DNA from 3 places in the Pseudomonas fragariae (ex Marin et al. 2024) genome. Region 2 is predicted to be linked to each of the others. Evidence: predicted binding sites of a transcription regulator. Region 2 holds the regulator's gene; each other region holds the start of a gene.

Evidence for each region. Region 2 encodes FliA, which starts transcription of late flagellar genes. Its sites were predicted from a motif close to CTAAAGTTTNNNNNNNNNNNGCCGNTAA; they were not measured.
Region 1: AC54XV_RS07245 (methyl-accepting chemotaxis protein) is a predicted target of FliA. The motif match lies at 1,293-1,320, and genes of this name have one in related genera.
Region 3: AC54XV_RS12315 (methyl-accepting chemotaxis protein) is a predicted target of FliA. The motif match lies at 2,051-2,078, and genes of this name have one in related genera.

The regions. Positions count from the first base shown of each region.
Region 1 covers NZ_CM184369.1:1,601,497-1,605,327, forward strand. The annotation lists gene AC54XV_RS07240 (NEL-type E3 ubiquitin ligase domain-containing protein) at 1-1,189, opposite strand, end outside; gene AC54XV_RS07245 (methyl-accepting chemotaxis protein) at 1,487-3,109, shown strand; gene AC54XV_RS07250 (chemotaxis protein CheW) at 3,117-3,653, shown strand; gene AC54XV_RS07255 (CheR family methyltransferase) at 3,650-3,831, shown strand, end outside.
Region 2 covers NZ_CM184369.1:4,113,552-4,117,382, reverse strand. The annotation lists gene flhF (flagellar biosynthesis GTPase FlhF) at 1-890, shown strand, start outside; gene fleN (flagellar synthesis regulator FleN) at 1,006-1,839, shown strand; gene fliA (RNA polymerase sigma factor FliA) at 1,836-2,576, shown strand; gene AC54XV_RS17670 (chemotaxis response regulator CheY) at 2,833-3,207, shown strand; gene AC54XV_RS17665 (protein phosphatase CheZ) at 3,227-3,831, shown strand, end outside.
Region 3 covers NZ_CM184369.1:2,759,981-2,763,811, reverse strand. The annotation lists gene AC54XV_RS12320 (class I SAM-dependent methyltransferase) at 1-255, shown strand, start outside; gene AC54XV_RS12315 (methyl-accepting chemotaxis protein) at 326-1,945, opposite strand; gene AC54XV_RS12310 (IclR family transcriptional regulator) at 2,142-2,981, opposite strand; gene AC54XV_RS12305 (ABC transporter ATP-binding protein) at 3,223-3,831, shown strand, end outside.

The DNA of each region.
Region 1 (3,831 bases), 2.5 Mb from region 2:
GGTCCGCTTCACGCTCCAGCCACTGACGTTCGAAAATGCCGCCTTTCTTGACTTTGGGGTACAGGCGTTCGGACAACTTTTCAAATACTGCACTTCGATGGCGTGCAGGTACGAAACGCATGAAGAAGTTCAGGTAGCCGTTGATGAACATCCGCTCACGCAGCGCATTTATGAAGACTTCGACCGAGTCGTATTCCTTCAGCGGCGCAACGGGGTCATCCGGGATATACACCACAATCCTTTCTGCCTGAGTGGCAATATCCCGGTCCTTGCCAATCACCAGAAGACCGGTCAGTTCGATATCGCCCAGGCACAGTACGCTGCAGTTGACCGGCCTGTTATCAAGTCGGACATGTTGCTTGCCGTCGAGAAGCTCAAGTAATGCGCCTTGCAAATCCGGGCCGATCTGCTGTTGCAGGGAGGCCATCTGCAACTGCAGCCGGATCGACGATGCTTCCAGTTGCATGAAGCTCTGGCGCAGTCTGGATGCCGCGGCGTCTGCAGTTTCGTCGGGGCTCGAAGGCGTGCTGAAGACGGCCTGGATATGCGCCTGATATTGGCCGCCCAGGTCCAGCTCACGGCACAGCGCCGCAAAGCCGGTCGGGGAAATCGGTAAGGACGTGCCAGTGATCTGTTGGCCGATGATTTCAAAGGAAGAAAACACCTGGGCCTTGATGCCGGTGCTGGCGTCCATTGCGCCCGGTGTGGTTTCCCAGGCTTCGAAATTCTGCAGCGCAGCCTTGAGGAGGCTCTGGGTCGACGCCCTCAGGGCAGTGTTTGCCTGCGTTACCGGGTCTCTGGATGCCGTATTGAACGACTGGTCGACCCGTGCACGACTGGCATGGAACAGCCAGGTGTTGGCGACGTCCACCTCCAGCCCGAAGCGATCCTTGATGGCGGCTGTCAGCAGGGGCCTTGCGAAGTCCTCCAGCGTCGACAGACCGTCCAGCGTCGGACGAACCTGTTGCTCGTACTCGCGGTGCCCGGCATACAGGCGCTGCAGCTCGGCGAGCTGACCGGGGCTGGACTTGCGGGCGCCTGCCAGCCATTGCAACGGACGTCGCGAGGCTTTGCGCAAGGTTGCATGGGTTGCCGGCGTTGCCTGAAGCAGCCACTCGGGGGATTTGTCTTTTATCAGTTGCAGATGCGGGAGCTCAGGAGCCTTGCCCGACGGAGATAGATCCAGCATTTAAGTGCCTTGTCGTGAATGAACAGGCGACAAAGCTTACGGCCGCGACTTGCCGTGCAAGTGCTAACTATCTATGTGCTCTTGCTGTTTCTGAAGGTCATAGCTCAAGTAGTGGTGGCGATGGCCGACAAGAAATGAAGAGGGACGAAAGAGTGGCGGTCGACAGCGGCCATGACTTCATTTTGTATTACCCATGTAACGTTTGACGGCTGGGCTATACTCACGCCGTTTGGACCGTTCGTCGGTCCGCTTCTTGAACACGGCCCGACGCCGTCGTTGAACTCTTGAGGGCTGACTGTGAAGAACTGGACCTTGCGCCAACGGATTCTGGCGAGTTTCGCCGTCATCATCGCAATCATGCTACTGATGGTCGTTTTATCTTATTCACGTTTGTTGTCCATCGAGTCCAGCGAGGAAGATGTGCGTCTCGATGCGTTGCCCGGCGTCTACTACAGCACCCTGGTGCGCAGTGCCTGGGGCGAGAGTTACATCCGCACGCTGGAGCTGATTGCCGAAGGGCAGGCTCGGCCGCTGACCAAGCAGGAAAAGGATCAGTTCAAGGGGTTTGAAGACGCCCTTCAGTCGCAGATGGACGGCTACAAGAAATCCATCTTCGATGACACGGACAGGGCCAGCTTCGCGGTGTTCGAAAAGCGCCGCGAGGTCTATTCGCGCATGCTTGCCGACGTTCACGCCAAGTACGAACGCGGTGATTATGCGGGCGCTCGCGATGAGTTTTACAACGAGCTCAATCCGGTCTGGAGCGAGGGCCGTCTGCAGCTCAGAGACCTGATCGTTGCCAACAAGCAACTGGCTGACCAGTCCACCACCAATATCGTCAACGCTGTGCTGGGTGCCAAGATCAGCATGGTGCTCTCTCTGCTGATCGCGGTCATGGCGGCGGCGGCCTGCGGGCTGCTGCTGATGCGCTCGATCACCTCTCCGATGCAGATGATCGTGAGTATTCTGGACGTCATGCGCAAGGGCGATCTGAGTACCCGGCTGAACCTGTCGCGCAAGGACGAGTTCAATGCGGTCGAGACCGGCTTCAACGACATGGTCTCCGAGCTCACCGCGCTGGTAGCGCAGGCGCAGCGCTCTTCGGTACAGGTCACGACCTCGGTCACCGAGATCGCTGCAACGTCCCGCCAGCAGCAGGCTACCGCCACCGAGACCGCGGCAACCACCACCGAGATCGGCGCGACGTCGCGGGAAATCGCCGCCACTTCGCGGGACCTGGTGCGGACCATGACCGAAGTCACTTCGGCGGCAGACCAGGCTTCGGTGCTCGCCGGTTCCGGCCAGCAGGGCCTGGCACGCATGGAAGACACCATGCATCAGGTGATGGGCGCTGCCAATCTGGTCAACGCCAAGCTGGCGATCCTCAACGAGAAGGCCGGCAACATCAATCAGGTCGTCGTCACCATCGTCAAGGTCGCCGACCAGACCAACCTGCTGTCGCTCAATGCCGCCATCGAGGCCGAAAAGGCCGGTGAATACGGTCGCGGGTTTGCAGTGGTGGCCACCGAGGTGCGTCGCCTGGCCGACCAGACTGCCGTCGCCACGTATGACATCGAGCAGATGGTGCGGGAAATCCAGTCGGCGGTGTCTGCTGGCGTGATGGGTATGGACAAGTTTTCCGAAGAGGTGCGCCGCGGCATGTTCGAGGTCACTCAGGTCGGCGAGCAATTGTCGCAGATCATCCATCAGGTTCAGGCGTTGGCACCCCGTGTGCTGATGGTCAACGAAGGCATGCAGGCTCAGGCCACCGGCGCCGAACAGATCAACCAGGCGCTGGTGCAACTGGCGGATGCCAGCAGCCAGACCGTCGAATCACTGCGTCAAGCCAGTTTCGCCATCGACGAGTTGAGTCAGGTCGCGGTCGGGCTGCGCAGTGGCGTTTCGCGTTTCAAGGTCTGAACGATCAATGAGCGATCACTCGCCGAGGCGCAATGGCCCGCCACTGACCGCCAGCAAACTCTTTCTGCTGTTTTGCATCGGCGAAGACCGCTATGCGCTGGACGCGACCGAGATCGCCGAAATCCTGCCGCTTGTGAAGCTCAAGACTATTGCCCGGGCACCTCACTGGGTGGCGGGAATCTTCGCCCATCGTGGCGAGATCGTTCCGGTGATCGACATCAGTGCGCTGAATTCCGGGCAGCCGGCGCGCTCGCGTACCAGTACGCGCATGGTGCTGGTGCATTATCGCTACGACGACGCGCACCCGGCGCAGTTGCTCGGACTGATTCTGGAACAGGCGACCGAGACGCTGCGCTGCCCTGTTGCGCAGTTCAAGGCCTATGGGCTGGACAATCGCCTGTCGCCTTATCTGGGGCCGGTGCGTGAGGATGAGCAGGGCCTGTTGCAGTGGATTCATGTTCACGAGCTGTTGAGCGAGCCGGTGCGCGAGTTGTTGTACCCGGTGCCGCCGATTGACCTCGAACTGCTCGAGGACGCGCAATGAAGGTGGATGATTCGCGCTTCTTCAGCTTTCTCAAGGAGCGTATCGGCCTGGATGTGACGTCCGTCGGCGAAGCGATCATCGAGCGCGCCTTGCGTCAGCGGGCGGCGGCCGCCCACTGCGCTGACAGCGATGCCTACTGGCATCTTCTGGTCTCGTCGGCGCAGGAGCAGCAGGCGCT
Region 2 (3,831 bases):
TGGAAGTCCAGCTCGGCTCGCTGGCCTGGAACCAGCTGCAGGGCACTCGTCCGCAGCAGGCCAACCTGTGGCGACGCCTGCAACGTGTCGGCCTGTCCGGCCCGCTGTCACGCGACCTGCTGTCGATGATTCCGGAGATCGACGAGCCTCGTCAGGCCTGGCGCATGCTGCTGGCGCACCTGGCCCGCATGATCGCCGTCCCTGAAGTCGAGCCGCTCGAAGAGGGCGGCGTGATTGCAATGGTCGGTCCTGCCGGCATGGGCAAGACCACCACGCTGGCCAAACTGGCAGCACGTTACGTGTTGAAGTACGGCCCGCAGAATATCGCACTGGTCAGCATGGACAGTTTCCGCATCGGCGCGCAGGAGCAGCTCAAGACCCTTGGGCGCATCCTCAACGTACCGGTCACCCATATCGATCCTGGCCAGTCTCTGGTTCAGGCGCTGGAACCGCTGCTGCGCAAGCGCGTGGTGCTGATTGACACCGCCGGCCTGCAGGCCAGTGATCCTGCGCTGCGCATGCAGCTGGAAAGCCTCGCGGGTCGTGGCATCAAGTCGCGCAACTATCTGGTACTGGCAACCACCAGCCAGAAGCAGGTGCTGACAGCCGCGTATCACAGTTACAAACGTTGTGGCCTGGCCGGATGCATTCTGACCAAGCTTGATGAAACAGCCAGCCTCGGTGAAGTCCTGAGCCTGGCGATCAGTCACGAATTACCTGTGGCCTACCTCACGGACGGACCACGCATTCCTGATGACCTGCATACCCCGCGTCGTCATCAACTGGTAAGCCGCGCGGTGAGTGTGCAAATGCAGGATGAGCCTAGTGAAGAAGCAATGGCTGATATGTTTGCTGACCTCTATCACACCCCTGGCAAGAGAGTGGGTTAAGTGATGGATATTATTGGAATGTCCCTGCGTCAACGGTCTGCCATGCGGTGTTCATTTGCGCACGTGCAGCCCTCGATGTGGTTTCGGTCTACGCAAGACAAGGTAAAGAAATAACATGGGCAGCATGCATCCCGTACAGGTTATCGCGGTGACCGGTGGCAAAGGTGGCGTCGGTAAGACTAACGTGTCAGTGAACCTTTCACTGGCCCTCGCCGAGCTCGGCCGTCGCGTCATGCTGCTGGACGCCGATCTGGGTCTGGCCAATGTCGACGTGCTGCTTGGGTTGACGCCCAAGCGCACGCTTGCCGATGTCATCGAGGGGCGTTGTGAGTTGCGCGACGTGCTGTTGCAGGGGCCGGGCGGGGTTCGGATCGTACCCGCTGCGTCCGGCACCCAGAGCATGGTGCATCTGTCGCCCGCTCAGCATGCCGGCCTGATCCAGGCGTTCAGCGAGATTGGCGACAACCTCGATGTGTTGGTGATCGACACAGCCGCCGGTATCGGCGAGTCGGTGGTCAGCTTCGTGCGCGCCGCTCAGGAAGTGCTGCTGGTGGTGTGCGACGAGCCCACGTCGATCACCGATGCCTACGCCCTGATCAAACTGCTCAACCGCGATTACGGCATGAACCGCTTCCGGGTGCTGGCCAACATGGCACAGAGCCCGCAGGAAGGGCGCAACCTGTTCGCCAAACTGACCAAAGTGACGGATCGTTTTCTCGATGTTGCGCTGCAGTATGTAGGTGCCGTGCCGTACGACGAATGCGTACGCAAGGCTGTACAGAAACAGCGCGCCGTTTACGAAGCATTCCCGCGTTCCAAATGTGCACTGGCCTTCAAGGCCATTGCCCAGAAGGTTGATACCTGGCCGTTGCCAGCCAACCCGCGGGGTCATCTCGAGTTCTTCGTTGAGCGACTCGTTCACCAGACCAGTGCAGGGCCTGTGCAATGACTGCGAGCGGCTACCAGATGTACAGCAAGACTTCCCGTAATTCACAATACGAGTTGATCGAGCGCTATGCGCCCTTGGTCAAGCGTATCGCTTATCATCTGCTGGCGCGCTTGCCGGCCAGCGTGCAGGTCGAGGATCTGATCCAGGCCGGCATGATCGGCCTGCTTGAAGTCTCCACCAAGTATGATTCCACCAAGGGTGCGAGTTTCGAGACCTATGCCGGCATCCGCATCCGTGGTGCGATGCTCGATGAAGTGCGCAAGGGGGACTGGGCGCCACGCTCGGTACACCGCAATACGCGCATGGTGAGTGACGCAATTCGGGCAATTGAAGCTAAAACCGGCCGTGACGCTAAAGATCACGAGGTTGCGGCCGAACTCCAGTTAAGTCTCGATGATTACTACGGGATTTTGAACGATACCTTGGGCAGCCGCCTCTTCAGTTTCGACGACCTGCTGCAGGACGGCGATCATGAAGGGCTGCACGAGGATGGCGCAAGCGGTTCGCTTGAGCCGTCGCGCGACCTGGAAGACGAGCGCTTCCAGGCTGCGTTGGCCGATGCAATTGCCAATCTGCCAGAGCGTGAGCGTCTGGTGTTGGCGCTGTACTACGACGAAGAGCTGAACCTCAAGGAAATCGGAGAGGTTCTGGGGGTCAGCGAATCTCGGGTCAGTCAGTTACACAGCCAGTGCGCAGCTCGTTTGCGAGGGCGTTTGGGGGAGTGGCGAGCGCGTTGACAGGCAATGTGCGGTCTATGGCCGCGCGTTGACTGCAAGCCGGCTGTGCAGAGCGTTACGTGGTAACAGGATGGACCCGTCAGAAGCCTGTCAGGCATTGCCTTGATGGGCTTGTTTCTCAGGTCTTTGCCTGTTGTTGTGCCAAGCCCGTCGTCGTTTCGTACAGCCGGGGGTGTGCTGTGCCAGTATTGAGTGAACAGCGTGTTCAGGTGCTGAACGCGTTAAAGACTGCTTGGAGGTCGAATTGGACAAGAACATGAAAATCCTCATCGTTGATGACTTCTCAACGATGCGGCGGATCATCAAGAACCTTTTGCGTGATCTGGGGTTTACCAACACATCGGAAGCGGATGATGGTCTGACCGCATTGCCGATGCTGCAGAGCGGTGCCTTTGACTTTCTGGTGACGGACTGGAACATGCCTGGCATGTCCGGTATCGATCTGCTGCGCGAAGTCCGCAAGGACGAACGCCTCAAGAGCCTTCCCGTGCTGATGGTCACTGCCGAAGCCAAGCGTGAGCAGATCATTGAAGCTGCCCAGGCTGGGGTGAACGGTTATGTAGTCAAGCCATTCACTGCCCAAGCCCTGAAAGACAAGATCGACAAGATCTTTGAACGCGTCAATAGCTGATGCAAGCCGCGAGGGCGCTATGGATAACAATGATTCGATGGCCGACTTTGAGTCGACCTTAAAAAGACACGCGCAGGAACTTGTCACCAGCCTTGAAAAGGGTCGTTTCGGTGACGCTGTGCAACTGATCCACGAACTCAATCAGACACGCGACCGCGGCCTTTATCAGGAAGTGGGCAAGCTGACTCGTGAGCTGCACAGTGCAATCGTAAACTTTCACATTGATCCGCACATGCCTCAAGCCGAGGAAGTGTCGCAGATCACGGATGCTACCGAACGCCTGTCGTATGTGGTGAGGCTGACCGAGAATGCGGCCAACCGCACCATGGACCTGGTGGAGGAGAGTACGCCGGTCATGAACGGCCTGAGTTCCGACGCCAAGGCGTTGAGCGACGACTGGGGACGTTTCATGCGCCGCGAAATCGGTGCCGAAGAGTTCCGCGAGCTGGCCAAGCGGGTCGATGGTTTTCTGACGCGTACCGAGAAGGAAACCCATCAGGTTTCCGCACATCTGAATGACATTCTGCTCGCCCAGGATTACCAGGACCTTACCGGTCAGGTCATCAAGCGTGTGACGCAACTGGTCACTGAAGTCGAGAGCAATCTGCTCAAACTGGTGCTCAT
Region 3 (3,831 bases), 1.4 Mb from region 2:
CTCGACAAGGACTACCAGCGTGTCCTGCGCCGCCTGCCGGAGTTGCTGGACGAGAACGGCTCGGTGCTGGCGTGCATGAACGATCCCGCGCTGGGACCGGACTTTCTGATTCAGCACACCGCAGTCGAAGCACCTTGCCTGCGCTTCGAGCAGCGCCTGGAAAATCCGCCGGAGTTCCCCGACGCTCGCGCCGAGGGCGGCTTGAAGGCGCTGGTGTTCAAGGCAGAAGGCCTGAGCCGCAGCGGGTGGGCATAGCGAGCAAGGACTGACAGCCTCTTCAACGCCGAAAAGGCTGTCAGGTTCTCAAACTACTCAAGCACCCAAATCAGGCACCCAAACGCGAGATCACATCACTGAGGCCATTAGAAAGGCCCCGCAGTTCCTGACTGGCGTTCTGAGTGCGTTTGACGTTGTCCTGATTGGTCACGGCGATGGCGGTGATTTCAGTGAGGTTGCGCGAGATGTCCTCTGCCACGGAAGTCTGCTCTTCGGCAGCCGTCGCAATCTGGCGATTCATGTCGCGAATATTCTCCACGGCCATGGTAATACGCTGCAGGGTTGCGCCAGCGTTCGCGACCTGCTCGACGCTCTCTTCACTCCGCGCCTGACCGCCCTGAATGGCCTGCACTGCATCACTGGCTCCGGTCTGCACCGAATTGATGATCTGATTGATTTCGGAGGTTGAAACGGCAGTACGCTGCGCCAGTGTACGAACCTCGTCAGCCACCACCGCGAAACCGCGTCCGGCGTCACCGGCACGTGCAGCTTCGATGGCGGCATTCAGCGCCAGCAGATTGGTCTGATCGGCAATGCTGCGAATCACCTCCAGCACTTTGCCGATACGGCCGCTGTCAGTTTCCAGCCGCCCGATGACATCGGCCGTAGAAGCGATCTCGTTGCGCATGCGGGTGATCGTCGCAATGGTCAATTGCATGACCCTCTCGCCATCCTGAGCGCTCTGGTCGGCCTCATCCGCAGCTCGCGCAGCATCGGCGGCATGTCGGGCAACGTCCTGAGCGGTGGCAGACATCTCGGTCATGGCGGTCGCGACCTGATCGGTACGCTCGAACTGCTCATGAGTGCCTTGCGCCATCAACTCGGCAATGGCATTCAGCTCGCCGCCCGCCGTGTCCAGATCGGTGCTGCTGCGCTTGAGGCGGTTGAAGGTGTCGGCCAGAAAATCCCGCAGGGTATTTGCGGCAACGGCCAGACGACCCAGTTCGTCCTGTCGCGTGACCTCGACACGCGCCCCGAATTTGCCTTCGCTCAACTGGGCGACGTATTCGATAAGCATGCGAATGGGCGCAATCAGGTTGCGATTGACCATCCACAGCGCCAACAAACCGACCAGCAGCGCAGACACCAGCATCACCACGGCACCGACCAGAATGGTACGTTGGGCTTCATGGCTGATGGCAACGGACTGAGCGTCGCTGCTCTTGTGCAATTGATCGACCAGACCAGCCATCTGCTCGCTGGTCGGACGGTCGACGCCTTTGACCGCCATGTCACCCGCGCCAGCGTCACCGCCCGCAGCAACAAACGCATCACGACCGGTCCGGTAGGCCGTACCCAGCGCCTGGTGTGCCTGCTGCAGCGTCTGCACCTGGCTTTTCAATGCAGCGTCGGTGCCGTGCATTTCAGCAAGCCGACCCAGTGTGCCTTGCACCTTGCGCTCCTGTTCTTCGAATTGCCCCCAGTACTTGTCACGCTCGGAAGGCGTTTTGCCACGCAACAGGACGTTTTTCCACTCCTGCACCTGAATCTTGAATTGCAGGTTGGCTTCGTCAACCAACTGCGACGCCCGCACCGGACCGTCGATAAGGCCGCGATAAGCCTGCACGTTGTCGGAGAGAAAGTTGAAGCAGGCCAACGCAATGACCAGCACAAGCGCAAGACTACCGCCGAGCAGACCTAAAATTTGCAGCCGCAGGGATTTGGACATCGGGACGATCTCTGGAGAAAAAGAATCCGCGGGATACGCGAAAGTTGCAGGCACGTCCCTGTAGACCGATCTTGTGGATCAGGTATGTGTGGCCCCTTGGAATCAACATCGGCCCACAAGACTTTTTCTTTAAAAACAGCGATGGTCGGCAATATACCCGATAAAAGATCAAAAACTGCCGGAAAAGGAATGCTGCCTAATCAACCTGCCCGAACACCTGGCTGGGCCGCCGCAGCGACGGGTCGAACGGGTTGATTCTGGCACTGATGGCCGTGGCTTCGCGCTTGAGCAGTTCGACCACGGTCATCAGGCGATCGGGCCCCAGACGGTCGGAGATGGTCGCCACACTGAGCGCAGCCACTGCACGACCGCTGCGGTCCAGGATCGGCACTGCCAGCCCGGCCATGCCCGGTAACGCGCCGGTGTTGCGCCCGGCATAGCCCAGGCGCCGCACGTTTTCCACCTCCGAACGCAGAAACACCTCGTCGTACAGGTGAAAATCCTTGAGCCGTGGCAGGTTGTAGGCAATGACCGTTTCCCGCTCGTCCTCGGGCAGAAAGGCGAGAATCGCCAGACTGCCCTGCCCGACGCCCAAGGCAACACGGCCGCCGATGTCGCCGGTGAACGTGCGGATCGGGTACGGGCCTTCGCTGCGGTCCAGGCAGATCGCGTCGAAACCGCTGCGTGCCAGCAGAAACAGCGAGTCACCCAGTGAGGCGGACAGGCGCAAAAGGCTTGGGCGCACCACGTCACGCAGGTTGCCGGTATTACCCGCCTTGGCGGCCAGGGCGAAGAACTCGATGCTCAACCGATAACGTTTGCTGAGCAGATCCTGCTCGACCATTCCCTCCTCCATCAGGCTACGCAGCAAGCGGTGTGTGGTGGGTTGCGACAGCCCGACACGCTGGGCGAGTTGCGTGACCCGCTCACCGCCTTCATCACAATCGCCCAGACAGCGCAGTACCGCGAACAGCCGGGAAACAGCTCCCACTCCGACCTCGGCCTTCACGTTATTCCGATCAGTGGAATTATCCATGACAATATCTCTTTATATTTCCACCAAAAGAATTAATTCAAAGAAAGATATTATTCAGTGAAATTCCTTGTTGAGCCCATCCTAGCCTTCGCCCTACTCTCAGTCCACAGGGGCGATTTGAACAATCATCGGTAGCCGACTCAGAGCGAGCGCCAACGTCCACAGAACTGCATGACTTCATTTCGCATCTGCCCATGACAAACGCGTGCTTCGGCGCGCATGCACAAAGGTGGAAGCAGGCATGGCATTTCTGCAGCTCGAAGGTCTCTCCAAACGCTACGGCTCCATTGACGCGGTGGTTGCCACCAACCTGGCCGTCGACAAGGGCGAATTCGTTTCACTGCTCGGCCCTTCCGGCTGCGGCAAAACCACCACCCTGCAAATGATCGCCGGTTTCGTTGAAGTCAGTGACGGGCGCATTGTGCTCGACGGGCGCGACATCACCCACGCCAAACCCAGCAGCCGAGGCCTCGGCGTAGTGTTTCAAAGCTATGCGCTGTTTCCGCACATGACCGTGGCCGACAACGTTGCATTTGGCCTGCGGATGCGCAAGGTGGCTGCCGCCGAGTTGCACCCGCGTGTCAAACGGGTGCTGGAGCTGGTGCGCCTCGGTCAGCATGCCGAGCGCTACCCGCGCGAGCTGTCCGGTGGTCAGCGCCAGCGGGTCGCATTGGCCCGCGCACTGGTAATCGAGCCGCCAGTGCTGCTGCTCGACGAGCCGCTGTCCAACCTGGACGCCAACCTGCGCGAAGAGATGCAGTTCGAGATCCGCCGCATTCAGAACGAAGTCGGCATTACCACGCTGATGGTCACCCACGATCAGGCCGAAGCCCTGTCGATCAGCGATCGG